DNA from 4 places in the Cupriavidus sp. USMAHM13 genome. Region 2 is predicted to be linked to each of the others. Evidence: predicted binding sites of a transcription regulator. Region 2 holds the regulator's gene; each other region holds the start of a gene.

Evidence for each region. Region 2 encodes FNR, which switches genes on or off when oxygen is low (the NO sensors DNR and NnrR bind a similar motif). Its sites were predicted from a motif close to TTGATNNNNATCAA; they were not measured.
Region 1: BKK81_RS07755 (fatty acid desaturase) is a predicted target of FNR. The motif match lies at 3,556-3,569, and genes of this name have one in related genera.
Region 3: BKK81_RS29890 (PHA/PHB synthase family protein) is a predicted target of FNR. The motif match lies at 5,365-5,378, and genes of this name have one in related genera.
Region 4: BKK81_RS33590 (universal stress protein) is a predicted target of FNR. The motif match lies at 4,547-4,560, and genes of this name have one in related genera.

Annotation. Positions count from the first base shown of each region.
Region 1 is NZ_CP017751.1:1,765,611-1,772,617, forward strand. It holds gene BKK81_RS07740 (urate hydroxylase PuuD) at 1-478, shown strand, start outside; gene BKK81_RS07745 (YXWGXW repeat-containing protein) at 738-1,172, opposite strand; gene BKK81_RS07750 (TMEM165/GDT1 family protein) at 1,332-1,907, opposite strand; yybP-ykoY riboswitch at 1,961-2,173, opposite strand; gene BKK81_RS07755 (fatty acid desaturase) at 2,279-3,415, opposite strand; gene guaD (guanine deaminase) at 3,632-4,957, opposite strand; gene BKK81_RS07765 (adenosine deaminase) at 5,029-6,072, opposite strand; gene xdhC (xanthine dehydrogenase accessory protein XdhC) at 6,102-7,007, opposite strand, start outside.
Region 2 is NZ_CP017751.1:3,085,571-3,092,577, reverse strand. It holds gene ccoN (cytochrome-c oxidase, cbb3-type subunit I) at 1-1,031, shown strand, start outside; gene ccoO (cytochrome-c oxidase, cbb3-type subunit II) at 1,050-1,718, shown strand; gene BKK81_RS13590 (cbb3-type cytochrome oxidase subunit 3) at 1,723-1,920, shown strand; gene ccoP (cytochrome-c oxidase, cbb3-type subunit III) at 1,917-2,831, shown strand; gene ccoG (cytochrome c oxidase accessory protein CcoG) at 2,884-4,353, shown strand; gene BKK81_RS13575 (hypothetical protein) at 4,476-4,694, shown strand; gene BKK81_RS13570 (hypothetical protein) at 4,691-4,936, shown strand; gene fnr (fumarate/nitrate reduction transcriptional regulator Fnr) at 5,012-5,737, opposite strand; gene BKK81_RS13560 (sulfite exporter TauE/SafE family protein) at 5,818-6,576, shown strand.
Region 3 is NZ_CP017752.1:2,644,808-2,651,814, reverse strand. It holds gene rbbA (ribosome-associated ATPase/putative transporter RbbA) at 1-827, opposite strand, end outside; gene BKK81_RS29900 (HlyD family secretion protein) at 827-1,894, opposite strand; gene BKK81_RS29895 (efflux transporter outer membrane subunit) at 1,919-3,448, opposite strand; gene BKK81_RS29890 (PHA/PHB synthase family protein) at 3,452-5,329, opposite strand; gene BKK81_RS29885 (TetR/AcrR family transcriptional regulator) at 5,456-6,190, shown strand; gene BKK81_RS29880 (HD-GYP domain-containing protein) at 6,355-7,007, shown strand, end outside.
Region 4 is NZ_CP017753.1:168,424-175,430, reverse strand. It holds gene BKK81_RS33605 (aromatic alcohol reductase) at 1-485, opposite strand, end outside; gene BKK81_RS33600 (winged helix-turn-helix transcriptional regulator) at 578-991, shown strand; gene BKK81_RS33595 (LysE family translocator) at 2,116-2,703, shown strand; gene BKK81_RS34970 (helix-turn-helix transcriptional regulator) at 2,731-3,567, opposite strand; gene BKK81_RS33590 (universal stress protein) at 4,710-5,150, shown strand; gene BKK81_RS33585 (ABC transporter ATP-binding protein) at 5,202-5,918, shown strand; gene BKK81_RS33580 (ABC transporter permease) at 5,933-7,007, shown strand, end outside.

The DNA of each region.
Region 1 (7,007 bases), 1.3 Mb from region 2:
CAGCATGACCTACAGCTTCAAGTACAACTGGCTGGTGCTGGTGATGATCATGGCGGCGGGCGTCTTCATCCGCCAGTTCTTCATCCTCAAGCACAAGGGCAAGATCAACGTCGCCTGGCCCGCGGTGGGCGTGGCCCTGCTGGCCGGCGTGGCGGTGATGATCGCGCCGCAGCCGCGTCCCGCGGTGGCCGCCAGCGACGCCGACGGCGCCGCCAACCAGGTCAGCTTCGCCAAGGTGCAGGAGATCATCAACGCCCGTTGCGTGCAGTGCCACGCGGCCCAGCCGAAGATGATGCCGACCGCGGCCAAGGGGATCATGTTCGACTCGGCGGACGAGATCAAGTCGCACGCGCAGCTGATCTACCAGCAGGCGGTGCAGCAGAAGACGATGCCGCTGGGCAACGTCACGCAGATCACGGATGACGAGCGCGCGCTGCTGGGCCAGTGGTTCGAGGGCGGCGCCAAGACGGCGAACTGAAGGTGGCGGGCCGGCCCGGCGGGCCACAGCAGCCGGGTCGGCAGCGCCGACGCGCCAGGCGCGCGCCGCGAGGGCGCTGCTTGGCAGGAAGATCGGTGATCGACGGTCCGCCGGCCGTCCCCGCGTTCGCGCGGGGTGGCCGGCAGCAGGGCCGGAGAGGGTTTGAACGGGGCCTCGTGCCCCGTTTTTTTATGCCCGCGGCGGGCGTGCCGCAGGCGGCGGCACGCGGGCGGTACGCGAGCGGTACATTCAGCCAGGCTCAGCCGTGCCAGTGGCCCTTGACCCAGGCCCAGCCGCCGCCGGCCTCATAGCGCCACACCCAGTGGCCCGGCACCCAGAAGGCATGCGGCGTGGGCGCAACCGTGATCTGCTCGACGATCACCGGCGGCATCGGCGCCACCGGCTGCTCGACCCACTTGCCGTGCACCCACAGCCAGTCGTTGCCGGCCCACTTCCAGTGGCCGGGCACCCAGTTCCAGCCGTAGCCAGGGGCCGGGCCGCGGTCCTCGTGCACCGGTGCCGGCATGGCCCGCACGACCTGGTGCGGCGCCGGCTCGCGCACCACCACTGTGCGCTCGGTCACGCAGCCGCTCAGCGCGGCGGCGGCGGCCAGCGCGGCCAGGGCCGCCTGCGCGGCACGTGCGGCGCGCCGGCCGTGCATGGCCCGGCGCGGGCGTGTTGTCTGGTTCGACATCAATCCTTCTCCTCGTCAAGATTCGATCCGCCTGGGGCGGCGTGGCCGGCGGCCAGGCCGTTCCAGTGCTGCTTCCTTAACGGGCGAGGGGGAGGGCGGTGAGACAGCAAGTTGTAAGCGCACGTTTCCGCGCCGGCGGGGCCGGCGCGCGTACCGCGCTCAGGCGCCGACGTCCAGCAGCGCCAGCACGCCCAGCACGACGAAGATGGCGGCGGCGATCTTGTGCACCAGTCCGATCGGCAGCTTGTCGGCGAAGCGGCCGCCCAGCAGCACGGCGGGCACGTTGGCCAGCATCATGCCGAAGGTGGTGCCGGCCACCACGGCCAGCACTTCGCCGCTGAAGCGCGCGCCGAGCGCCACGGTGGCGATCTGCGTCTTGTCGCCCATCTCGGCGAAGAAGAAGGCGACGATGGTGGTGCCGAGGATGCCGAGCGCGCCGCGCACCGGCTTGCCTTGCTCGACGTCGTCGAGCTTGTCGGGAATCAGGATCCAGGCCGCCATGGCGATGAAGCCCAGGCCCAGGATCCAGCGCAGCAGCGAGGGGCCGACCATGTGGGTGATCCAGCCGCCGAGCGCGCCGGCCAGTCCATGGTTGACCAGGGTGGCGATCAGGATGCCGAGGATGATCGGCAGCGGGCGCCGGTAGCGCGCGGCCAGCACGAGCGACAGCAACTGCGTCTTGTCGCCCATTTCGGCGAGGGCGACGATACCTGTGGAGACGAGGAAGGCTTCCATTTTTCTTGAGATCACCGGGCCGGACGCATCTGCGAGATGCCAATGACGCACGCCTTCCCCGGCCCTGTCCGGAAAAGCGACGTCATCGGTCTCGCCAGGCCCTGGGCACGGGCCGCGCCGGATGGCAGGCCTTGGTCCCGGAAGCTGCGCACGCCATAACCGCAAGCGGTCAAGTCTGTTGACGTACGCCTCCGCGTTCCGGCTCCCGCATTGCGCGGGACGGTGACGGCGGAGCGGCTACTCCCCAATGGAAGTGCGGATTATAGCGTTGCCGTGGCGGGCAAGTCCACCGCCGCCGGCCGCGGTGCGGGCGCTCTGTCGTGCCGGCGCCATGGCCGGCGGCTGCCCCGCGCCGGCGCGTTCCCGTCGCTTCAGACGGGAACGGGCGAGTTCTCGCTGGTCTGGCGGCCGCGGAAGTCGGTCCAGCACAGCGCCTTGAAGTCATACAGCTTGCAGCGGCGTGCGGTGTCGAAGTACCAGCGCCAGGAGAAGTTCTGCACGATGATGCGGCCCGGCAGCGCGTGCTCGAGCACGGCCTGGGCACGCTTCAGGTGGTAGAGCGGCACGCTCATGTCCACGTGGTGGGCGGTGTGTTCCATGATGTGGTGCAGCGCGGCGCCGATGCCGTAGCGGAAACGCAGGTGCACGGTGGTCGAGACGAAGGGCTGGGCGCGCGTCCACATCGCCTTGGTCTCGTACCAGGCCACGCTGGCGTGGGTGTGGTGCACGTAGAGCACGAAGCCGACCGTGGCGTTCCAGACCAGGAAGGGCACGACGAAGCCCATCGTCAGCAGCATCCAGGCCGACTGGCCGGTGACCGCGGCCAGGGCCAGCAGCGCGCCGATCCAGGCCGCGCCGAAGGCGGCCACCAGCAGGCAGTCCCAGGTGAAGATGGCACGCCGGGACGGCATCTGGCGCTTGCTGGGGAAGAACAGCTTGAGCCACCAGATCTCGATCAGGTAGTACAGGCCGGGGCCGAGGCCGGTGCGGTAGACGCGCTCCAGCGCGCGGCGCCAGCGCGGCAGCGCGCGGTATTCCTCGAGCGAGTAGGGCGCCCACACGAAGTCGAAGCCCTTCAGGTTGGTGTAGCCGTGATGCACCACGTTGTGGCCGATCTCCCACAGGCTGTACGGTGTCAGCGAGGGCAGGAAGGTCAGCCGCCCGAGCCATTTGTTGAGGCCGCGCCGGGGCGTCAGGCTCTGGTGGCAGGCGTCGTGGCCGATGATGAACAGGCGGGCGATCATCAGGCCGGCCAGGATGCCCAGGCCGAGCTTGGCCGCCCAGTGCGGCGCCAGCACCACGCCGGCGAGGACTGCCAGGAACAGCGCGGTGTCGAGCAGGGTCAGCGCCAGCGGCAGTGGCGTGGTGCGCCGGCCCAGCGGGATCAGCCAGCCGCGGATGATCTTGCGCGAGGGCAGCGGCGCATCGGGCGCGATCGGCTCGGGCAGCGGTGCCTGCCGGCGCGCGCCGGGCGCCGGCGCGGCGGTGGTGTCGGGACAGGGCTCCATGGCCCGGGCTTGCAGCTTGGCGGTCATGCGGTTTTTCCAAGGTCGGTGACGCGCGGCGTGCGGCCGGGACCGGTCTTGGCCCGGCGCGCCGGCAGGCCGCGCGCGAAGCGACAGCTTAGTGGCCCTGCATGACGGCCGTGTTGACCGTGGTCAACAGGGGGCGGGCATGGCGCGGCGGCGGGGCGCCATGCCGCGACGAAGTGCCTTGGGCGTCTCTCAGACAGCCTCGCCCATCACATAGACCTGGTCGATGACACGGTCATCGCCCAGCATCGCGAAGGCGAACAACTGCTCTTCCAGCGTTTCGGAGCGGGCGCTGCGGCGTGCGATCAGCGGCGTGGCCTGCGGGTCGAGCACGATGAAGTCGGCCTCGCAGCCGGGCGTGAAGCTGCCGACGCGCTCGGACCAGCCTAGCGCGTCGGCGGCCGCGCGCGTGGCCAGGTAGAACATGCGCAGTGCGGTCAGGTAGTAGCCGCCCATGCGCGCCACCTTGTGCGCGGCGTTCATGGTGCGCAGCATGGAGAAGGAGGTGCCGCCGCCGACGTCGGTGGCCAGCGTGACATTGAGGCGGTTGGCGTCGGACTGGTGGAAGTCGTAGAAGCCGCTGCCGAGGAACAGGTTCGAGGTCGGGCAGTGCGCCACTGCGGCGCCGCTGTCGGCCAGGCGCCGGCGGTCGTCCTGGTCCAGGTAGATGGCGTGGCCGTAGAAGGCGCCGGGGCGCAGCAAGCCGTAGTGGTCGTAGACGTCCAGGTAGCTGCGCGCGTGCGGGAACAGTTCGGCGACCCATCTGACCTCGTCGCGGTTCTCCGCCACGTGGGTCTGGATGTAGGCGTCCGGGTAGGCGCGCGCCAGTTCCGCACAGGTGGCCAGCTGGGCCTCGCTCGAGGTCGGTGCGAAGCGCGGGGTGATGGCGTAGCCGAGGCGGCCTTTGCCGTGCCAGCGCGACAGCAGCTCGGCCGAGTCGCGCGCGCCGGATTCCGCGGTGTCGCGCAGGAATTCGGGGCAGTTGCGGTCCATCAGCACCTTGCCGGTGACCATGCGCAGGTTGCGCTGGTGGCTCTCGGCGAACAGCGCGTCGGCCGAGGCGGCGTGCACCGTGCTCCAGACCACCGCGCTGGTGGTGCCGTTGCGCAGCAGTTCCTCGGTGAAGAAGCCGGCCACGCCGCGCGCGTAGTCCGGGTCCTCGAAGCGGCGTTCCTCGGGGAAGGTATAGGTTTCCAGCCAGTGCAGCAGGCCTGGCGACGGCGAGGCGATGATGTCGGTCTGCGGAAAGTGGACGTGGGTGTCGATGAAGCCCGGCACGATCAGCTTGCCGCGGTGGTCGATCACTTCGGCGCCGGCAGGGATTTCCGCGGCCAGGCGGCCATGGTCGCCGGCGGCGACGATGCGGCCGTCGCGGATGATCAGCAGCCCGTCCTCCCAGTACTGATAGGCGTCCTCATGGAACTGCGGGTCGCGCTGGAAGTGCAGCACGCGGCCGCGCACGGCGCGGGTGGCCTGGCTCGCGTGGCTGGGGGAGGCGTTGGCGGGAGTGGTCGTCATGGGTTCGTCTCAGGGCCCGGCGGCGCGGGCCGCAGCCCTGGCACGCCGGTCGTTCTTGGATTGCGCCTCGCTCAGGCCGCGGCAGGCGTGGCGGGCGGGGAGCGCCAGAAGTGGTCCACTTCGGCGAGGAAGTCGGCCTTCTGCGCTGCGGGCAGGAAGGCCGCTTCGAAACTGTTGCGCGCCAGCTTGTGCGCGTCGGCCGCGTCCAGCGGCAGCGCCTCGAAGACGGCTTCCCAGTTGGCGTTCATGTAGCCGCCGAAGTAGGCGGGATCGTCCGAGTGCAGCGTGACGGCGACGCCGGCATCGAGCAGCCGCTTGAGGGAATGGTCGCGCAGGTCGGGATAGACCTTCAGCTTCTGGTTCGACAGCGGGCACACCGTCAGCGGCACGCGCTCGCGCGCGAGGCGCTCGACCAGCGCGGCGTCGTCGATGGCGCGCACACCGTGGTCGATGCGCTCCACCTTGAGCAGGTCGAGCGCGTCGCGCACGTAGTCGGCCGGGCCCTCCTCGCCGGCATGCGCCACCAGGTGCAGGCCCAGTTCGCGCGCGCGGGCGAACACGCGCGCGAACTTCTCGGGCGGGTTGCCGCGCTCGGACGAGTCCAGGCCGATGCCGACGAAGCGGTCGCGGAAGGGCAGAGCGGCCTCCAGCGTGGCGAAGGCGTCTTCCTCGCTGAGGTGGCGCAGGAAGCAGAGGATCAGGCTGCTGGAGAAATCGTATTCGGTGCGCGCCTGGGCCAGCGCATCGGCGATGCCGTCGATAACGGTCGAGACCGGCACGCCGCGCGCCGTATGCGTCTGCGGGTCGAAGAAGATCTCGGCATGGCGGACGTTGTCGGCCACCGCGCGGCGGACGTAGTCCATGGTCATGTCGAAGAAGTCTTCCTCGGTCAGCAGCACGCTGGCGCCGGCGTAGTAGATGTCGAGGAAGGACTGCAGGTCGGTGAAGGCGTAGGCCGCGCGCAGCGCCTCCACGGTGGGGTAGGGCAGCTTGACCTGGTTGCGCTGGGCGAGCTGGAAGATGCGCTCGGGTTCGAGCGTGCCTTCGATATGGACATGCAGTTCCGCCTTGGGGCTGCGGCGGATGCGTTCGGCGAGCGCGGCGTCGATGGTCATGGGGGCCTCTGATGATTGCCCGGCGGGATTCACCGGGTGACGGGTTGCGCCGTCCCTTGCGGCTGCCGGGCGCTGGCGGTCAGGGCGGCAAGCCGCTGATCGCGCACCTGGAGCAGTTGGGCGACGATGGCAACCGCAATCATAGCTGGAGCCTTGTCGGTGATGCCGGCCACCCCCATCGGGCAGGTCATCTCGGCGAGGCGCGCGCTGTCCACGCCGCGCTCGGCCAGGCGGTGCTCGAAGCGCGCGCGCTTGGTCTTCGAGCCGATCAGGCCGAAGTAGGCGAAGTCGCGCCGCCGCAGGATCTGTTCGCACAAGGCCAGGTCGAGCGCGTGGCTGTGCGTCATCACCAGGAAGTAGCTGCCGAGCGGGGCCGCGTCGACCTCGGCCTCGGGCATGTCGGTGGCCTCGGCGCGCACGTTGGCGGGCAGGCCCGGCGGGAACAGGGTGTCGCGCTCGTCGACCCAGCGCACCTGGCACGGCAGGTTGGCCAGCACCTTGACCAGGGCGTGGCCGACATGGCCGGCGCCGAACAGCACGATCTGCATGGCGTCTGAGACCAGCGTGTCGCTCCAGCCGCCGCCGGCCTGCAGCGCCACCGCCGGCGCCACGGCACGGCTGGGCGCATGGCGCGCGGGACCGGATGGCGGCACCGTGCGCAGCAGCGCGTCGCCGCGCGCGAAGGCCGCCTCGGCCGCATCGAGCCATGGCAGGTCGGCCTCGCTCAGCACCTCGAAGGCGAGCTTGACCACGCCGCCACAGCATTGGCCGAGGGCCGGGCCGAGCGGGATGCGCTCGATGCGGCGCGACGGGCTGCCGCTGCCGGCGTCCAGCATCGTGCGGGCGATCTCCATGCCGCGCCACTCCAGGTGGCCGCCGCCGATGGTGCCGACCAGCGCGTCCGCCGTCACCAGCATGCGCACGCCGGGCTCGCG
Region 2 (7,007 bases):
TGGTGTGGGTGGCTTACGCGGTGGTGTTCTTCGGCACCATCATCAAGCGCAAGACCAAGCATATCTACGTGGCCAACTGGTTCTTCGGCGCCTACATCCTGACCATCGCGCTGCTGCACATCGTCAACAACCTCGAGATGCCGGTGTCGATGTGGAAGTCCTACTCGGCCTATGCCGGCGTGCAGGACGCCATGGTGCAGTGGTGGTACGGCCATAACGCGGTGGGCTTCTTCCTGACCACCAGCTTCCTGGGCATGATGTACTACTTCATTCCCAAGCAGGCCGAGCGTCCGATCTATTCGTACCGCCTGTCCATCGTCCACTTCTGGGCGCTGAACTTCACCTATATGTGGGCCGGCCCGCACCACCTGCAGTACACCGCGCTGCCCGACTGGGCGCAGTCGCTGGGCATGGTCTTCTCGCTGATCCTGCTGGCGCCGTCCTGGGGCGGCATGATCAACGGCATCATGACCTTGTCGGGCGCCTGGCACAAGCTGCGCACCGATCCCATCCTCAAGTTCCTGGTGGTGGCGCTGTCCTTCTACGGCATGGCGACCTTCGAGGGCTCGATGATGTCGATCAAGACCGTCAACGCGCTGTCGCACTACACGGATTGGACCATCGGCCACGTGCACTCGGGTGCGCTGGGCTGGGTGGCGATGATCTCGATTGGCTCGCTTTACTACCTGATCCCGCGCCTGTTCGGCGAGAAGCAGATGTATAGCGTGCGCCTGATCGAGCTGCACTTCTGGATCGCCACCATCGGCGTGGTGCTGTACATCGCCTCGATGTGGATCGCCGGCGTGATGGAAGGCCTGATGTGGCGTGCCACGCAGCCGGACGGCACGCTGACCTACGCCTTCGTCGAGGCGGTCAAGGCCAAGTACCCGTTCTACCTGATCCGCCTGGCGGGCGGTATCTGCTTCCTCTCGGGGATGCTGCTGATGGCCTACAACGTGGCCAAGACGATCGTCGGGCGGCCCGCGGTCGATGCACCGATCCCGGCGAGCCTGCCGGCCACCGCCCACTGATACGCCCAGGAAAGGACCATGTCTGAGAATCGAAGCTTCTTTTCGCACGAGACGCTGGAGAAGAATGTCGGCTGGCTGATCATCTGCACCATCGTGGTCGTCAGCATTGCCGGCCTGGTGCAGATCGTGCCGCTGTTCTTCCAGCACTCGACCACCGAGCCCGATCCCGGCATCAAGCCATACTCGGCGCTGCGCCTGATGGGCCGCGACATCTATATCCGGGAGGGCTGTGTCGGCTGCCACTCGCAGCAGATCCGCACGCTGCAGGCCGAGACCGAGCGCTACGGCCATTACTCCACCGCGGGCGAGTCGGTCTACGACCATCCCTTCCTGTGGGGTTCCAAGCGTACCGGCCCGGATCTGGCGCGCGTGGGCGGCCGTTATTCGGACGACTGGCAGCGCATCCACCTGCGCAACCCGCGTGACGTGGTGCCGGAATCGGTGATGCCAGCCTACCCGTGGCTGGAGAGGACCGTGCTGCCAACGCATGACGTGCAGGCGCGCATGCATGCGCTGCGCCGCCTGGGCGTGCCTTACACGGACGACGAGATCGCCAAGGCGCCGGCCGAGCTGGAAGGCAAGACGGAGGAAGACGCGCTGGTGGCCTATCTGCAGGGCCTGGGCATCAACAAGCGCAATGTGCGGGTCGACACCGCGGTTGCCGGCGGGCAGCCGGCCAAGGAGTGAGGCCATGGCCATGCTGAGCGCATTCTCGACCGTGCTGTCGATGCTCTTCTTCCTCGGCATCTGCTGGTGGGCCTGGTCCGCCGGCCGCCGGCGCGCCAACGAAGAGTCGGCCATGCTGCCGTTCGCACTGCCTGACGAGACGTCGGTGGCGGGCGCGGGCAGCCATGTGGATACCACATCTAGCAGGAAGATCAGTTCATGAGCGACTTCATCTCGGATTTCTGGAGCTACTACATCGCGGCGATCGCCCTGGCGGGCATCGTGTGGTGCGTCTGGCTGCTGTTCTCGCAACGCAAGGTCGCCAAGGCACAGGGCGCGGTCGAGGACACCGGCCATGTCTGGGACGGCGACCTGCGCGAGCTCAACAACCCGCTGCCGCGCTGGTGGATGTGGATGTTCCTGCTGGCCTGCATCTTCGGCCTGGGCTACCTGGTGCTGTATCCGGGGCTCGGTTCCTACGCCGGCCTGCTGAAGTTCTCCACACAAGGCGAACTCGCAGCGCACCGGCAGGCCGCGGAGAAACTGCAGAACTCGGTCTACGCGAAGTACATGAAGATGGATATCAAGCAGGTGGCGGCCGATCCGGAGGCGCGAGAGATCGGGCAGCGGCTGTTCCTGAACTATTGCGCGCAATGCCACGGCTCGGACGCGCGCGGCAGCCGCGGCTTCCCCAACCTGAGCGATCACGACTGGCTGTACGGCGGCGAGCCCGAGACCATCCAGCAGACCATCACCAAGGGTCGCAATGGCGTGATGCCCCCGTTCTCGGCGGTCATCGATGCCAAGCTCGCCGGCGACGTGGCGCAGTATGTGCGTTCCCTGTCGGGCCTGGCCTACGATCCGATCCGTGCCGCACGTGGCGAGGGCACGTTCAAGTCCACCTGCGCGGCCTGTCATGGCGCCAACGGCAAGGGCAACCAGGCGCTGGGCGCACCGAACCTGAGCGACAACACATGGTTGTACGGCAGCTCGGAGTCCACCATCGTGGAGGGGATCCTGAAGGGACGCAACAACCATATGCCTGCGCATGAAGAGATCCTGACGCCGGAGCGTATCCGCATGCTGACCGCCTACGTCTGGGGGCTGTCGAACGCGCCGGAGGCGTCACGATGAGGAAAGTGCATCGCGCCGCGCCGCAGGGCGCGTGCGCCGCCGGAGCCAGCCAATGAATGCACCGGAGACGGAACCGCTGGCCCGCAAGGGCGGGCCGGCAACCGCAGCGCCTGCGACCGAGTCGGTCGACGAGGCGTTGTATGAAGTCCGCCGCAAGATCTACCCGCGCTCGGTCAGCGGTGCCTTCTCGAACTGGCGCGTCTGGCTCGTGCTGCTGACGCAGCTGATCTACTACGGTACGCCGTGGCTGCAGTGGAACGGGCGCCAGGCGGTGCTGTTCGACCTGGGCGCGCGCAAGTTCTATATCTTCGGGCTGGTGCTGTGGCCGCAGGACGTGATCTACCTGAGCGTGCTGCTGGTGATCTCGGCGCTGGCCCTGTTCCTGTTCACCGCCATCGCCGGCCGGCTGTTCTGCGGCTATGCCTGTCCGCAGACGGTCTATACCGAAATCTTCATGTGGATCGAGCGGCATGTCGAAGGCGATCGTTTCGCCCGCATCCGCCTCGACGGCGATCCGTGGTCGCTGCGCAAGCTGCGCATCAAGGCGACCAAGCATCTGCTGTGGATCGTGGTGGCGCTGTGGACCGGTTTCACCTTTATTGGCTATTTCGCGCCGATCCGCGAGCTGGGCGGGCAGGTGGCTGCGTTCGCGCTCGGGCCCTGGCAGGCCTTCTGGATGCTGTTCTACGCCTTCGCCACGTGGGGCAACGCGGGCTTCATGCGTGAGCAGGTGTGCAAGTACATGTGTCCCTACGCGCGCTTCCAGAGCGTGATGGTGGACCGCGACACCTTTGTCGTCACCTACGACAGCGGCCGCGGCGACCCGCGCGGCAGCCGCTCGCGCAAGGCCGACCACCGCGCCGCTGGGCTTGGCGACTGCGTCAATTGCAGCATCTGCGTGCAGGTCTGCCCGACCGGCATCGACATCCGCGACGGCTTGCAGTACGAGTGCATCGGCTGCGGCGCCTGCATCGATGCCTGCAACCAGGTGATGGACAAGATGGACTACCCGCGCGGGCTGATCCGCTACACGTCGGAGAACGCGATGCGCAAGGGCTGGTCGGCCCAGGCGACGCGCAAGCGCCTGCTGCGTCCGCGCGTGATGATCTATTCGGCGATCTGGCTGGCACTGCTGGCGGGCTTCGCCATCTCGCTGTCACTGCGCACGCCGCTGAAGGTGGATATCATCCGCGACCGCGGCAGCCTCGGGCGCGAAGTCGAGGGGCGCTGGGTGGAGAACGTCTACCGCCTGCAGTTGATCAATACTAGCGAGGCGCCGATGCAGTTCACCATTCGCGCCGACAGTGCGGAACTCGGCAAGCTGCGCGTGGAGTCCGACGGGGCGACCGGCGAACTCGCACCGACCTCGAACCGCCTGCTGGCCATCCGCGTGCGCGTGCCGCTCGAGCAGGCGCGGCAGGGCACGCACAAGATCCGCGTGACGGTGCAGGGCGGCCAGGAGGAGGGGCATGTCGTCGAGGTGAACCAATCGACTAGTTTCATCGTGCCGCGCGACCTGTAGGGCGTGCGGAGGGGATTGCCGCAGGGCAGACAAGCGGGGCGGCCACGATGCCGCCGTGCGTAACAGCAAGGAGCGAAGCCATGCAAGGACCCGCCCGACAATCATTGACGGACGCCGGCACGATGCAGCAGGCCGTGCGGCCGTGGTGGAAGGAACCCTGGCCCTGGCTGCTGATGAGCGGGCCGCTGGCGGCGATGGCCGCCTGCGGCGTGACCATCTGGCTGGCGATGACGCATCCCGACAAGCCGATCGAGGAGGGCGTCAGCCGGCACGGGCTGGTGGTCGAGCGGCAGGGCGCGGCGCGGGCAGTGTCCGGCGCGACAGCCACGGAGCGGCCATGAGACTGCGCTGGCTGATGTGGGTCCTGTGGCCGGCCTTCCTGGTCGCCGGTGTGGCAACCGCCGCGGTGTTCTCGCTGGTGGATCCAAGCGATCTCAGGCTGTTCGGGCGGCCGGTCGAGGCCTCGCGCGAGGCGGTCTACACCATCGGCTTCCTGCTGGCCTGGCTGCTGTGCTCGCTGTCGAGCGCCCTGACCTTTTATACGATGCCGGTGCGCCTCGGCGATACCGACGAACTGGAGTAGGGGATGCGCGCAGGCCGAAGGGCTGGGCAGAACGGGGCCTGTCGAAGGCGCCGGATGCCTGCGCCCTCGGCTTGGTCAGCAGCTCTTGCCGTAGATCTGCTTGATGCCGGGTACGTCGACCAGCTTGACGTGGCGCTGGCGGATCTGGATCAGCCCGGCCTCGGCGAAGCGCGAGAACAGGCGGCTGACGGTTTCCAGCTTGAGGCCGAGATAACTGCCGATTTCCTCCCGGCTCATGCGCAGCACGAACTCGGTCGACGAGTAGCCGCGCTCCGACAGGCGCTCGGACAGGTTGACCAGGAAGGCGGCCAGGCGCTCCTCGGCGCGCATGGAGCCGAGCGTCAGCAGCATGACCTGGTCCTGCGTGATCTCCTTGCTCATCATGCGCAGGAACTGCTGCTGCAGCGACGGCACGGTGGTCGACAGGGTCTGCAGGTCGTTGAAGCGCATCACGCAGACCTCGGTGTCTTCCAGTGCGGTAGCATCCGACGCGTGCTGCATCTCGCCGAGGCCGTCGAGTCCGACGACTTCGCCCGGCAGGTGGAAGCCGGTGATCTGCGAGCGCCCGTCTTCCATCGTCACGTGTGTCTTCAGGGTGCCGAAGCGCACCGCGTAGACTGCGCTCAGGGGTTCGCCGAGCCGGTAGAGCGTCTCGCCCTTGTGGACTCGCACGCGTTCCTTCACCAGCGAGTCGATCTTTTCGATGTCGTTGCGGTTCATGCCGACCGGCACGCACAGGTGTCCGAGCGAGCAGGACGAGCAACGGGGCGACATCGCGGTGACGGGGATGGAATTGAGCAAGCCGGGGCCTATTGTCGTTGAGCTGCGAGGGCGCAATTTCTGCATTTTACTGTGTGAAGGCATCCGAAGGGGAGCGAAAGTTGACTGCGGCGGTCTTTTTCAGTGTTTTTCTGCTGGCCTTGCTGGGTGGCGTGCACTGCGCAGCCATGTGCGGCGGCATTGCACTGGCGGTCGAGCGGCCGCAGGCGGAAGCGCCGGTCGTCGTGCTGCGCAGGCCGCGGGACTGGTTACGTGAACAGTTATCCATGCATGCGGGGCGGGTGGTGACTTACATGCTGCTCGGTGCCGCGCTGGGCGCGGTCGGCGCCGGTGCCTGGCGAGCCCAATACCTGCCGCTGCAGCGCGGCCTGTTTGCCGCTGGCAGCATGGTCCTGCTGGGCACCGGCCTGTGGCTGCTGGCCGGGCGCGCGCCGCAGTTCGCCGCGCTGGAGCGCTTGGTGGCGCGTGGGGCCGGAGCCCTGGCAGGCCGCCTCCGCGGGCGGCGCGCCGGTGCCCCGTCCGCCCCGATTCAGGTCCGCCCGCGCTTGCTCAGGCGTTTCGGCATCGGTCTGGCGTGGGGGCTGGTGCCGTGCGGCATGGTTTACGGTGCGCTCACCCTATCGTTGCTTGCCGGCAACGCGTTGTCGGGGGCCTTGCTGATGGGGGTATTCGGTCTCGGGACCTTGCCCAACCTGCTGATGTTGTCCGGCCTGTCCGGCGCGTTGCGCGGCTGGTCGCGCCGGCCCTGGGTGCGCGTCGGTGCCGGCGTGGCAGTGATGGGGTTTGGTGCGGCCGGGCTTGTGCGGGCGGCGATGTTGCCGCACACGCTCGCCGCACACGGCTTCTGTGTGGTGTTCTGAAGGGGGCTCTTCTGTTTTGGTGATGCGTGAGGCACTTTGTCGGGTGTGCCGAAGGCGCCGCGCTGGTGATGGGCGGTTGCAGCGCCGGGCCGGAATGCCCTACAATCGGCAGCATTGCAGTATCTATCGCGCTGGCGCTGCCGCGCGCATGGCCGGGCAACTCGAACGGCCGTCCTGAGGCCAGTCCGGGCAGAATGTTGCTGACGGACGTAGCCACCTCGCAGCAAGCCATGCCGGTTGACAAGATCTCCGGTTCAAAAGACCGGCTGGGCGTTGCGCGACGGGAGGTGCGCAACACCGTGCGGATGACTGCATCGTTCTTGCGGCGGAAGGGGTTGGACCCGTTCGCGCCGATCCGCCGCTCCAGAAGGGCGGTGCAACGCAAGAGGCCTTTCGGCCGGCGCTGAGGCCGGCAGCAGGGCAATTCTCCG
Region 3 (7,007 bases), on a different replicon from region 2:
GCTTCGATGGCGATCCTGGCCTGCTCGTCCACGCGCAGCGGTGTGATCGCCACGGGCTGGTGGCCGCGCCGCTTCGCCTCCGGCAGCAGGGCGATGAAAGCGGCTTCCAGCGCATCGGTGCCGGTGCGCGCCAGCAGCTCGTCCGGTGTGCCGGTGGCGAGCACGCGGCCGCCGTCCATGGCGACCAGCCAGTCGAAGCGCTGCGCCTCGTCCATGTAGGCGGTGGCGACGATCACGCTCATGCCTGGGCGCTGGCGGCGGATGCCGTTGATCAGGTCCCAGAACTGGGCGCGCGCGAGCGGGTCCACGCCGGTGGTGGGCTCGTCCAGGATCAGCAGGTCGGGATCGTGGATCAGGGCGCAGCACAGTCCCAGCTTCTGCTTCATGCCGCCGGACAGCTTGCCGGCCGGGCGGCCGAGGAAGGCGTGCATGCCGGTGGCGCGCGTCAGGGTATCGATGCGGCGGCGCCGTTCCTCGCGGTCGTGGCCGAACAGGCGGCCGAAGAACTGCAGGTTTTCCTCCACCGACAGGGTCGGGTAGAGGTTCTTGCCCAGGCCCTGCGGCATATAGGCAATGCGCGGACAGACCGCGTCGCGGTGGCGGGCGCTCGCCATGTCGCCACCGAGGACCGTCACCGTGCCTTCCTGCACCGCCCGCGAGCCCGCCGCCAGCGCCAGCAGGCTGGACTTGCCGACGCCGTCGGGGCCGATCAGGCCGACCATGCAGCCGGCGGGGATGTCCTGGGTGATGGCATCGAGCGCGAGCGTGCTGCCGTAGCGCAGCGTCACGCCCCGGACCTGGACGGCGGGCGGGGGCCGGTTCGCCATCACGGTACCCGCACCTGCAGCTTGTCCGGCCACTGCGCCTTGGCGTCGAGCTTGAGCCAGGCGATGCCGGGCACACCGGTCTTGACGTATTCCAGGTGGCGGCGCAGCAGCTCGGGCGGGATCTGCGCCTTGACGCGGAACATCAGCTTCTGGCGTTCGCTGGCGGTCTCCACGGTCTTGGGCGTGAACTGAGCCGTGCTGGCGACGAAGCTGACCTTGGCCGGGATCACATACTGCGGCACGGCGTCGAGCACGATGCGCACGTCGTCGCCCATGGCGACCCGGCCGGCGACCTGCTCGGGCAGGAAGAAGGTCATGTAGACGTCGGCCAGGTCGACCATGTTCAGCACCTTGCCGCCGGCGCCCAGCACTTCGCCGGCCTGGGCGACGCGGTACTGCACGCGGCCGTCGCGCGGGGCGCGCAGTTCGCTGTCGCGGATGTCGGCGTCGATGCGCGCAATGGTGGCCTCGGCGGCGGCCACCGAGGACTGGGTGCCGGTCTGCTCGGCGCGCGCGGCATCGATGGCCGCCGCCGCGGCGGTCACCTGCGCGCGGGCGGCGTTGACGGCGGCTTCGGCGCTGTGCACGCGGGCGCGGTCGTCGTCCAGTTCCTGCATCGACGAGGCGCCTTCACGCGACAGCGTCTCGGAGCGCGCGAAGCGGCGCCGTGCCGCATCAAGTTCGCTCTCACGCTGCACCACCACGGCCTCGGCGGCGCGCCGGTCGCTTTCGCGCAGGGCCACCTGGGCCTTGGCGCTGGCCACGGCGTTGATGGCGCGCTGGCGCTGGGCGTCGGCTTCCTCACGCTGTGCCTGCAGCGTGTCGCTCTGCATGCGCGCCAGCGGCTGGCCGGCCTTGACGAAGTCGCCGTCGGTGACGAGCACCGCGGTGACGCGGCCGGCCAGCTTGGTGGCGACGTCGATCTCGGTGGCTTCGATGCGGCCGTTGCCGCTGACGAATCCGTCGCCCGGTCCGTCGTTGCCGATCAGCTTCCAGCCGTAGTAGGCGGCGCCGGCGAGGGCCAGCACGACGAAGGCGGGGAGGAGTTTGCGGGCGGGCAGAGGCATGGGTTCGATCTGGTGGCCTGGTTGTCAGGGGGTGGCGTCCGCGTGTGGCGTGGCGGACAGGGTGCTCGCGACGTCCTCCGGGGCGGCATCGAACGTGCCGATGCCACCGGCCAGCGCGGTGTAAAGCGCCACGCGGCTGGAGATCAGCGCGCGCCGTGTCTGCACGAACTGCTGCTGGGCGGAGAGCAGGTCGCGCTGGGCGTCGAGCACTTCGAGGAAGGGCGAGGCGCCGTGGTCGTAGCGCAGGCGCGCCAGGCGCTCGCGTTCGCCTTGCGCCTTGACGGTGGCGCCCAGCGTTGCCACCTGGCGCGCCAGCCAGTAGCGCGCGGCGAGCGCGTCGGAGACGTCGCGGAAGGCCGCCTGCACGGTGCGTTCGTAGGTGGCCACGGCCTGGTCGCGCCGGACTTCGGCCAGGTCCAGCCCGGCGCGCCGGCGTCCGGCGTCGAAGATCGGCAGGCTGATGCTGGGCGCGAAGCTCCAGGCGCGGCTGGGGCCGGTGAACAGGCCATCCAGCTCGGCACTGGCGGTGCCGAAGGCGCCGGTCAGGGTCACCTGCGGGAAGAAGGCGGCACGCGCCGCGCCGATATTGGCGTTGGCGGCGCGCAGCTGGTGTTCGGCGGCGACGATGTCCGGCCGCTTGTCCAGCAGTTCGGCGGGCAGGCCGGCCGGCAGGTCGCGCTGCACGGCATCGTCGTCGAGGCGCTCGCTCGCCGGCGGCAGCGCCAGCGGCGTGCCCACCAGCAACTCCAGCGCATGGGCCTGCTGCGCGCGCGTCTGCTCGAGCTGGGCGCCGAGCGCCTGCGCCTGCTCGTACAGGGTCTCGACCTGGGTCAGGTCGAGCTTGGAGATGGCGCCCACCTCGTAGCGCCGCCGGAAGATGCGCAGGGACTCGCCGCGGCTGGCGATGGTCTGGCGCGTCAGGGCCAGCCGCTCGTCATACTCGCGCAGGGTCAGGTAGGCATCGGCTACCTGGCCCACCAGGCTGAGCGTGAAGGCGCGGCGCGCGGCGTCGGTGGCCAGGTAGTTCTCCAGCGCCGCGTCCTTCAGGTTGCGCACGCGGCCCCAGAAATCCAGCTCCCAGCTGGCGGCGCCCAGGCTGACCTGGTACTGGCTGGCGGTGAGCGGCCGGCCGCTCAGGTTGAGGTCGCCGGGAGTCCGGGCGCGCGTGCCGTCGGCCTGCAGGCCGACGGTGGGAAAGAGGTCGGCGCGCCGGATTGCGTAGGCGGCGCGTGCTTCCTCCACGCGCAGCACGGCGACGCGCAGGTCGCGGTTGTTGGCCAGCGCGGTGCCGATCAGGCCGCGCATGGCGGGATCCTGGAAGTAGCTCTGCCAGGACACTTCGGCAGCCGGCGTCGTGGTGGTGCCCTGCGTCTCGGCCACGGCTGCGTCGTAGCGGTCGGCGACCGGCAGCGGCGGTGCCTGGTAGGAGGGGGCCAGCGACATGCAGCCGGCCAGCAGGGGGCCGAGCAGCGAGCCGAGCAGGGCCGCGGGCAGCCAGTGCGGCGCCAGCGGCGCGTGCGCGGAGGAATGCGATCGAGCAGGGTGGCGCGGCATGGTTCATGGCTCCAGCACGTAGCTGCCCGGCGCATCGCCCAGTGCGGCAGAACCGTGGCGCCGCGCGGCCATGCGCGGCGGCGCGCCCGGCGGGCCGGACAGGTTGTCCAGCCAGTCCACCCATTGCGGCCACCAGGAGCCGGCCTGCGCCGGCGCGGCCTGGAGCCACTCGTCGGGCGTCATGCTGGCCTGGCCCGCGGGGCGGCACAGCACGCGGTAGCTGCGATGCGGATGGCCCGGTTCGCTGACGATGCCGGCGTTGTGGCCGCCGCTGGTCAGCAGGAAGGTCAAGGGGGCCGGCGACAGGTAATGCAGCTTGTAGACCGAGCGCCATGGCGCCACGTGGTCGGTCTCGGTGCCCACGCAGAAGACCGGCAGGCGCAGGTCGCCGAGCATCACCGGCTTGCCGCCGACCTGGTAGCGGTTTTCCGCCAGGTCATTGTCGAGGAACAGCCGGCGCAGGTATTCGGAATGCATGCGCGCGGGCATGCGCGTAGCATCGGTGTTCCAGGCCATCAGGTCGGACATCGGGCGGCGCTGCCCGAACAGGTAGTCGTTGACCATGCGCGACCACAGCAGGTCGTAGGGGCGCAGCATCTGGAAGGCGCCCGCCATCTGCTGGGCGGTCAGGTAGCCGGTGCGCGCCATCTGGGCCTCCAGCAGGCTGACCTGGCTCTCGTCGATGAAGAGGCCGAGCTCGCCGGGCTCGCTGAAGTCGGTCTGCGCGCAGAACAGGGTCAGGCTGGCGAGGCGCGTGTCGCCGTCGCGCGCCATGGCCGCCGCCGCCAGGGACAGCAGCGTGCCGCCCAGGCAGTAGCCGGTGGCGTGGATGCGGGCCTTGGGCACGATGGCCTGGACCGCGTCGAGCGCGGCCTGCACGCCCTGCCTCAGGTAGTCGTCCATGCCGACGTTGCGGTAGGACGCATCGGGGTTCTTCCAGGAGATGCAGAAGACCGTGTAGCCCTGGCCGACCAGATAGCGGATCAGCGAGTTGTCCGGCGACAGGTCGAGGATGTAGTACTTCATGATCCAGGCAGGGACCACCAGGATCGGCTCGGGCCGCACCTTGCCGGTCGCCGGGCGGTATTGCAGCAGTTCGATCAGCTTGTTGCGGTACACCACCTTGCCCGGGGTGATGGCCACTTCCTGGCCGACGCGGAAGCGTTCGGTGCCGGCCGGGCCCTGGCCGGCGAGCTGGCGCAGCGAGTCATCCCAGGCATTGCGGGCCCCGCGCAGCAGGTTGGCGCCGCCTTCCTCGAGCGTGCGGCGCAGTGCCACCGGGTTGGTGGCGAGCTGGTTGCCGGGCGACAGCATGTCCAGCCACTGGCGGGCGGCGAAGGCCACCAGTTGCGCGTGGTGCGGTTCGACTCCGGGCACGTCGCGCGTGGCCTCGGTCCACCAGCTCTGCATCAGCAGGAAGCGCTGGTGCCACAGGTTGAAGGGCCATTGCCGCCACGCGGGATCGGCGAAGCGGCGGTCGGCGGCGGGCGGGTCGATGCAGGTGTGTGCGCTGCCGGGACCGGCGGCCAGGCACTCGGCGAGATAGCGGTTCAGTTCGGCGGCGCCGGTGGCGACGTGCTCGGCGAGTTCGATACGCTTGCCGGGCGCCATGGCGAGATGGGAGGCCCAGTCCAGCCAGGCCAGCGCCCCCGCGGCGGGGGACAGCGAGCCGGTCCAGCGGGCGAGGGCGCCGCGCGCGGCCGTGTCGAGTGCAGCCGCGGCGGTGTCGCGGTGCGGCCGTTCGGGAGAAGTGCTCATGCGAAATCGGCTCCGTATCGGGGCCGGACGGGCGGCGGCGCGCCGCGCGTCCGGCAGGCATTGCGGCGCCGGCGGGGCTTCTGGCCCGGCCGGCGCGCCCGGGGCACGCGGTTTCGTGCCCATGGCGGCCATTCTGAACAAAGTGACCGCGAAGGACCTTGATGCGTGTCAAGTTACTGACCGGCCAGTCGGTTTCTAATGGGGCTCCGAAGTCGACCGCTGCCGCGCGACCCGCGGCGCCGTGCTGCCATGCCGTTGCCTCGTCGCAACCCGCCGTCCGAGCCACCGCCCGACTTGCTACCTTCCGCCGCATCCGCCGCCAACCCGGTGACGGGGACCGGGCGCCGACGCCTGCCACCCGCCTTGCGCGTCGAGCAGATCCTGGGCGCCGCGCTGTGCGAATTCTCGGCGCGGGGCTATGCCGACACCCGCATGGAGGACATCGCGCGCCGCGCCGGCCTGTCCAAGGGCGGCCTCTATGTGCATTTCGCCAGCAAGGACGAGGTGCTGGAGGCGCTGCTGGCCGGCAAGCTGACGCCGCGCCCGCTCGATAGGGAAGCCATGCTCGCCGGCGTGGCGAGCGCGCGTGAACTGGCCGAGCGTTTGGTCGGCCATCTCCACACCAACCTGGCCGATCCGGCCATGGTCGGCACCATGCGCCTATTGTGCGCCGAGAGCGCGCGCGTGCCGCGCCTGGTCGAGCGCTGGCGCCGTGCCGCGCTCGACGGTATGCATGCGGAGATCGCCGGCCTGCTGCGCGAAGCGGTGCGGCGCGGACTGTGCCGCGAAGGCGTGGCCCTGGACCATCCCTGGCTGCTGGTATCGCCCTTCGTCCACATCCTGCTGACGGCGATCGTCGGCGGCGCGCCGGACGAGGCCGAACTGGCGCAGCGACGCGCGGCCCATGTCGAGATGTGCTGCGCGCTGTTCGGCGGACGCGCTGCCGGCGCGGCGCTTGATCCACATCAAGACATGTGCGCTTAAGCGGCGGGAAAGGCAGTCTGCGCCGGCGCGGCGGCTGCCGGGCTGCGGCCGCCGTTGCTACACTGGCCTGCCCCGCGGGCGGTGTCGCCGCCGCGGGGCCAGCAGCAAGACTCCAGCCTTGAAGAAATGAAGATGACAACAGCTTCCGCCCCAGGAGGCGATCGATGACGGTCGACGGCGCCCCCCCAGATCCGCGCGGCCACGACGCGCCGCATGCCGGCCCGGCCCTGGCAACCCACCCGGGCACCACGCCCGCCGGCCGCCGCGCCGGCGCCGCGGCAAGCTGCGGCGGTGAGCACCGCGCCATGGTCACGCTGGCCAGCCTGACCATGGCCGGCTGCGCACGCTATCCCGGCGCGGCCGGCCACCTGATCCGCACCGCCCATATCGCGGCCTGCCTGGCCGACCTGATGGCCCTGGATGCCACCCTGCAGCAGCGTATCCGCCTGGTTACCCCCGTGCATGATGTCGGCAAGCTGGCGATTCCAGATGAGATCCTGCTCAAGCCCGGCCGGTTGGCGCCGGACGAATGGCGCACCATGGAGCGGCATACCGAGATCGGTGCCGAGGCGCTGGCCTCGGGCAGCCACGAATTGCTGCAGTTCGCGGCAATGATCGCGCGCCATCACCACGAACGCTTCGATGGCAGCGGCTATCCGGCGCGGCTGGCGGGCCACGGCATTCCCCTGGCGGCGCGCGTGGTGGCGGTGGCCGATGCCTTCGACGCCATGACCGAGACGCGCTGCTACCGCCCCCGCATGACGGATGACGATGCCTGCTCGATCATCGCCGGCGGCAGCGGCACGCATTTCGATCC
Region 4 (7,007 bases), on a different replicon from region 2:
ACCCACTCGGTATCGTGCTGACTGCGCAGCAACTCGCGCACGTCGAGCTGTGCGTCGAAGATGTCCTGCGGACTGCCACGACCGATCACATCGAAATCGACCCCGAACTGCCACGGGAAGTACCTCGGGATGCGCGCCTGCAACGCCGCCCGCGCCAACTTCATTGGCGTGTCGATGCCGGCTGCGTAGCCCGCACAACCGATTACCGTGTCATATCCTGCGAATACGCCTGCGAGCTCATCGATAGAACTCTTCACAAGATCGCCTACGACGATCTGGATCCCAAGGTCTCGAATCTCCCAGATATCATGTTGCTTGGCCGGTGCGTTGGACTCAACGGCACTTGCGCGCAGCAGCACGCTGATCTTCGCGCCGGCCACGTCCTTCGCTCGACGTGCGAGATTGCGTAGCACTGGAAGGCCGAGTTCGCCGGCACCGAGCACGAGAATGTTTTGAGACCTGGCGTTAGGATCTGTTTGGTTCATCTTCTAGCATGCTGAGGAATGTGTTGCGGCAGTCTAGCAATGCGTGGACGTGTATGAAAGAAGGCACATGCGTGATACTGGGAGCCAGATAGTTGGATCGAGACGAACTTCTCCGATATTCGCAAACCGTGTGCGATGGCCTGCGAGACGATGATGACGGACTGCGGCGAGAGGTGCTCGCACACGCCGGGAGTCGTTGGTCGCTCGGTGTCGTCCACACGCTCGGCGTGTACGGCAGGCTGCGCCATGCCGAAATCGGCAGGCGCATGCACGGGGTGACTCAGCGGATGTTGACGCGCACGCTACGACAACTCGAACGTGACGGCCTAGTGCTCCGTCACGATTTCGATGAAGTGCCCCCTAGAGTCGAATACGAGTTATCCGACACGGGCATGGACCTGCTCGTTCGCATGGTCCCGTTGTGGACCTGGATCGTCGAGAATGCGGACCGCTTCAGAGAAGCGAGGCGGAGTTTCGACACCCAGAACCGCGACGCGAACTTGTAGCTTGCCGATTGTTGATTCGCATTCCCTGCTTCATTGGCAAGGATAAGGATTGACGCACTCCGAGTGAAAGGCTTATGGCGGCCGCGCACTTCGTACTTCGTCGTCAATCCATCCCGACGAGCCGCACCGTCCAAGGTTCGCGCCCTCGCTGACGTCTTGTTTCGGCTGGTGCAGGAAGATTGGTTGTTATCAGGGAATACTTTCCTGTACTGCGAATTCGCAGTCAGCAGGTGACGTAAGCGCGAACACCGCCAATGCCAGTGTTCAAATCTTCGATGATCACGTTACGCGTCGCCAATCGGGCTGCCGAAGCAGGACGGCACATTTCGACAAGGCAGAGTCTGATAGCTGAGCGGAACTGACGTTCGAATGTCCGCCCGAGCGCGCGGTCGAACGACCGCAAGTGGCCGTTCTGCGACGGTCGCGACTGCGGGCAACGCCGACGCCCGATTTTTCCGGCCAGGATCTGGTAGTGACCAGTTCGCCCTCAAAGGCGGCGCTGCGAAGCCAATCTGCGTGCGCCCCACCCTGCCCGTGGACCCAGCCGCTGCCGGCCAGCGACACTGCCCGATCAAAGGCCCAACGAAGCATTCAACCCCGCACAAACCGCACGCCCGTGCCGACATTTGAATTTGCCGCGCGCCCCGACATCTGAGATCGCCCTAGACAGTGAATGTAGCGGCTAAGTTGTAATGTCCGCACCTCCGTTCTAGCAAAGCTGAAATGTCCGCTTGAGCGCCGAACCATGCTATCCAGCCTGCCCGGTTAGATACGATGGAGACGCCAGGCGATAGCTAGATCTGAGGTCATTACGGTGCAGGGCCAGCCACCGCCGCCGCAGCACCCGCCACTGCACGTGAAGCGCCAGCGGCAGATCAACCGGCTAGACCTGGAGCGTGCGATCAAAGGCACGCCCCGGCCCTGGTTGGCTGGTCGCGTTCCGATAGCGGACCCCAAGCCGTCTCGATGCCGGATGGCGGCTACCGCCCCGAAATGGACTGCCACAGTTGCAAAAAGCGGTCGGTCTACGGAAAGCAAAGGGTAATTTGCTTCAATACGTGCGGTCCCATCCCGCTATACCTTCGGGCTCTGTGATTTCCCAACGAGCGTATCGAAGGCAATAGATGAGCCATCTTCTTTCCATGAGCGCCTTTGCCCTGGCTGCATCGATTTCTCCCGGGCCCGCCAACATCGTTGCGTTGAGTACAGGCGCTCAGCATGGACTACGCGCCAGCATGCGGCATGTTACGGGAGCGACCATTGGTTTTACGTTGTTGCTCTTGCTGACCGGGTTGGGATTACACGAAATCCAGAGTCATTGGCCGTATCTGACGAAGTCAATTCAGTGGGCCGGGGTAACGTTTCTGTTTTACATCGCCTACAAGCTCGCCGTCGATGACGGGCGACTCGGAGCGGAGGAGGCAACAAGAGGTCCGTCGTTGCTCTCCGGAGCAGCGATGCAGTGGCTGAATCCGAAAGCATGGCTAGCATCCCTTGCGGGCATGGGGGCATACGCAGCAAACGGCGACCGCATGTTGGTCTGGCAGTTCACGGTAGTCTATTTCGTGATCTGCTATGGATCGATTGCCTGCTGGGCATATGCAGGATCATTTTTGCGTCAATACTTGAGCGATCCCAAGCGGGTCCGGCTATTCAATCGCCTGATGGCGCTGTTGCTTGCGGGCAGCGCCGTCTACCTGCTTCAGGCATAGGCGGCTGGCTCGGCCACGCCCTGGGGCTCAACCACGATACTGGCGAGGCGTGGCCGCCACAAATTGCCGAAAAGTCCGTTGCAGGTGGGCCTGATCAGAGAATCCCGCTTCAATGGCGACATCGGCGATGGCTCGCCCCCGCCTGAGCTCTGACCGGCTGTATTCGATACGGCAATTGATAAGGTACGCGTGAGGCGTCATGCCGTAGCGATCCTTAAAAGAGCGGATCAGATAGGACGCAGAGAGATCTGCTGCTGCACAGATCTCCGCCAGCTTGAGCGAGCGCGTGCAGTTTTCTCGTATGTATTGCGCCGCGCGGACGAGCTTTCGATTCGGGCTCCCAGTCAATGCGGGGGCCGGGCTCAGCGCTTGCTGCACTTCCGAAAAGAAGGTGAGCGCCGCACTATGCTTTTTCAGATGGTCTGCGTGCTCGTCGGTGCATACGGCATATAGGCGATTCAACCCAGCATACAGGTCAGGCCGAGTCGTCATGGTGGTCGAAAACGCACGAAAGCCGCAGTTGTGACTGAAACCGAGTTCATGCTGAAGGTCCATCAGCCAAGAAACGTTCACATAGAACATGCGATACGACCACGGCTGATTGTCGATCGGATTGCAGGCGTGGACATCTTCCGGGTTGATGACAACCACTGCGCCGGCACCCACGTGCTCCTGGACTCTCCCGTTGAGATACGTACTGCGGCCGCCCGTGATCGCACCGATTGAGAACGTGTCATGCGCGTGTTTTGCATAGCAAACCTGGCGACCGCCCTGTATTGAACGAGCCTCGATAAACGGCAGCGTTTCGTCGCGCCAGAACGTCGGGGCTATTGTCTCTTTGACCGTAAGGGGCACACTGTTCATCTGGTTTCGCGGCTATGTCCACGCGTGGCATTGGGTACTGTAACGCTTCCTCGGTCGAGCACGGTGCCCAGATTGGCCCGGGATGTCGGCCAGCCGCTTCTGGCCGATCTCCGCCGCCAGCTCTTCTCTCGACGATCGGCGACGGCCTTTGACGGCTCCCGCCCCGGAACCGCCGTTCGGGATTGGGCCACAGCAACGGCGGGTTCCGGACGTACTGCTGCCGTTCGCAAGTTGAGTTAATCGTTGAGTAATCGGCTATCTCAGTCCCGCCTATAGAAGGGCCATACCTTCTGACCGTCTACTTATTAATAGCTCCCGGCAGGAGATCCCATCGAGGATCCAGACCATCCGTTCCTGGCGAACTGTAATCGGCACGGGGTAGTCGTCGATGAAACTAGAGCCGTCGAGGGAGAAGTTCGCTAGAATGACCATTGATGCTTTGAACGCTCTAATCGAAAGCCGAGTTCCCAGTGCAGCCAGCTTGAACCGTCAGATGCGTAGGAGATGGCTGTACCGCATTGTGAGCTGAAATGCCTATGCATAATGGCTTTTTCTTCATCACGATTGGAATTACGTCCTAACGGCTGGCTTCCTCGGACTGCTGGCTTTGAGCTAGCATGCGCGCCACCTTATGACGCCGCGTAGCCACGGCCGAATCAATCTCACTGCCGGACACAGAGAAAGCCTGCCCCCTGCCGGCGATGGATTGCTCGGGTTGCTGACATTTGTATCGCGCGTCGGCGGAGCCGTGGTTCGAGGTATCCGGGAGGAAATTGTTGCTCTTGCGTGACCTGGGGAACTCCTTGCGCCATGGCGGTCCCGGCCAGACCTCTACCCTACTTGATGGCGCCAACCCGACGATGGCGGCTGGATCTCCGGTGTGCGCCACCGAACGGCCGGGAGCGCGGCTCAGTTGGACAATAGCGATCTCTTCATAACGGTCCGCCGTATAGCGCGACTTCTTGCGCTTACAGCTTCTTTGATCCAGCCCAAAACCGTGAATGGTTCATCACCTACCTTACGAACATGACCATGTGACTTGCGCGGTAGAAGTGAGTCGCTGAGGCCTGTGATCCGTCGCGTTTCGCGATGCACTGCTACCCAACTTACGATCGTAGCCATCTTTGCCTCTCAAGGAGAAAGTGATGCAAATCGTACTTGCGGCCGATGGATCAACGTACAGCGATGCGGCGGCACAATGTGTGGCTGCCGGGAAATTGCTGAAGGGGCCATTGCTCGTACACCTCGTTCACTGCATGCCAGACGTGTCGGGAGAGGTGAAGTCCTACATCAGCGCCGCGGATCTTGCCGCATGGCACTCGGACGAGAGTGGGCGGACGATGCGCTCTGCCGCTGAGATCCTGAGCGCAGCGGGTGTTCCGTTCGAACAGCACGCGCTGACGGGTTTTGCACCAGAGCGCATCGTCGAGTTTGCACGCTCTGTCAATGCGGCAGCGATCGTGATGGGCACTCACGGCCGTGGCGCATTCCTGGATGCCATTGTCGGTTCCGTAGCGGGCCGCGTCATTGCTCACGCCCCATGTCCTGTCCTTCTGGTGAAGGCTGACACTGCCAGTAGCTAATGACTGGGAATGGCATACGGAATGACCTCCGGAAATCAGGTTAGCTCTGCTATGTCCAACGATCGCAGTCCGCTCTTTCGTGTGCGCGACGTCTACAAGACGTATCAAGCGGGCGAGGTGGTCGTTCACGCGCTGAACGGCGTGGACCTCGACCTTTTTGACCGGGAGTTTGTCGCCCTATTGGGAGCATCGGGCAGCGGAAAATCGACGTTGCTGCATATACTTGGCGGACTAGACCGCCCGACGTCCGGGACCATCGAATACCAGGACCATGACCTGGCACACGCCGATGAGGCGGGTCTTACCCTTTACCGCCGCGAGCACGTCGGCTTTGTATTTCAGTTCTACAATCTGATTCCGAGCTTGACGGCCCTGGAAAACGTCGCACTGGTGGCCGATATCGCCGAGCATCCCATGAATCCGCTCGATGCCCTTGAGTTGGTAGGGCTATCGGCGCGCAAGGACCACTTTCCAGCGCAACTCTCCGGCGGAGAACAGCAGCGCATCGCCATTGCCCGTGCCGTCGTCAAGCAGCCGGACATTCTTCTCTGCGACGAGCCGACTGGAGCGCTGGACTACAGCACGGGGAGGCTTGTACTTGAGGTTCTTCAGCGCGTAAATACGGAGCAGGGGGCAATCACTGCCGTTATCACCCATAACACAGCCATAGCTGCAATGGCGGACCGGGTGCTGCACATCAGCAGTGGCCGCATCACGGAGATTGAGCAGCATGCAACCCGGGCAAATCCATCGGAACTGCGATGGTAGCCGCGCGCTTGACCATGCTATCGCGCGAGTTGTGGCGGCTTCGCGCCCAGGTTGCTGCCGCGGCGCTGGTCGTCGCATGCGGCATAGCCGTGCTGGTCGCGATGAATGGGGCATGGCGCTCTCTTACATCCGCCAAGGACAGCTACTACGAGATGCAGCGCTTTGCCGACGTGTTTGCCAATGTGAAACGTGCGCCGGTTTCCCTCGAAGGACCCATTCGGGCCATCCCGGGCGTGCGGGAGGTCCTCATGCGCATCGTCCATGACGTTAATGCGGATGTACCGGGCATGCGCGAGCCGGCCACACTTCGGCTGATTTCCCTGCCAGCCGTTGGCAAGGCCGGCATCAATGCGCTATGGGTTTCACGGGGCCGACTTCCCGACCCTTCCCATGACGACGAAGCCGTCCTTAGTGTCGCCTTCGCAAATGCCAATGCACTGGGTGTCGGGGGGCACGTGACGGCCATACTCAATGGTCATACCCGCCGGTTGACGATCACTGGCCTCGGAATGTCACCAGAGTACGTTTATGAGGTAGGGCAGGGCATGGTGTTTCCGGACAACCGTCGGTTCGGCGTCATGTGGATGGGGCAGGCCGCAATGGAATCCGCCTTCGATATGAAGGGGGGATTCAATGATCTGGCTATCCAGCTTGACGCGGAGGCCCGCCCCCAGGAGGTCGTCACAAGGCTGGACCGGATGCTTCTCCGTTACGGCTGCCTCGGGGTGTATGAACGGACGCTGCAACAATCGAATCGATTTCTTAGCGATGAACTCGACGAGATCCGCGTGATCGCTAACTATGTCCCGGCCCTATTCCTGGCGGTGGCGGCCTTCCTCTTGTATACGTTGCTGAGTCGCCTCGTCACCTTGCAGCGGGCTGAGGTTGGTTTGCTGAAGGCGTTTGGCTACAGCACCGGGGCCGTGGCGATCCAGTATGTGTATTTTGGCCTGGCGACGGTATTGCTTGGGGTGCTGCTCGGCGTGCCTAGCGGCCTGTATCTGGAGAAATTGCTGGTCGATCTATACCGCCAGTATTTCCATTTCCCCGAGCTGAACGCCGAAGTCTCTCCCGGGATCGTGGTCGGCG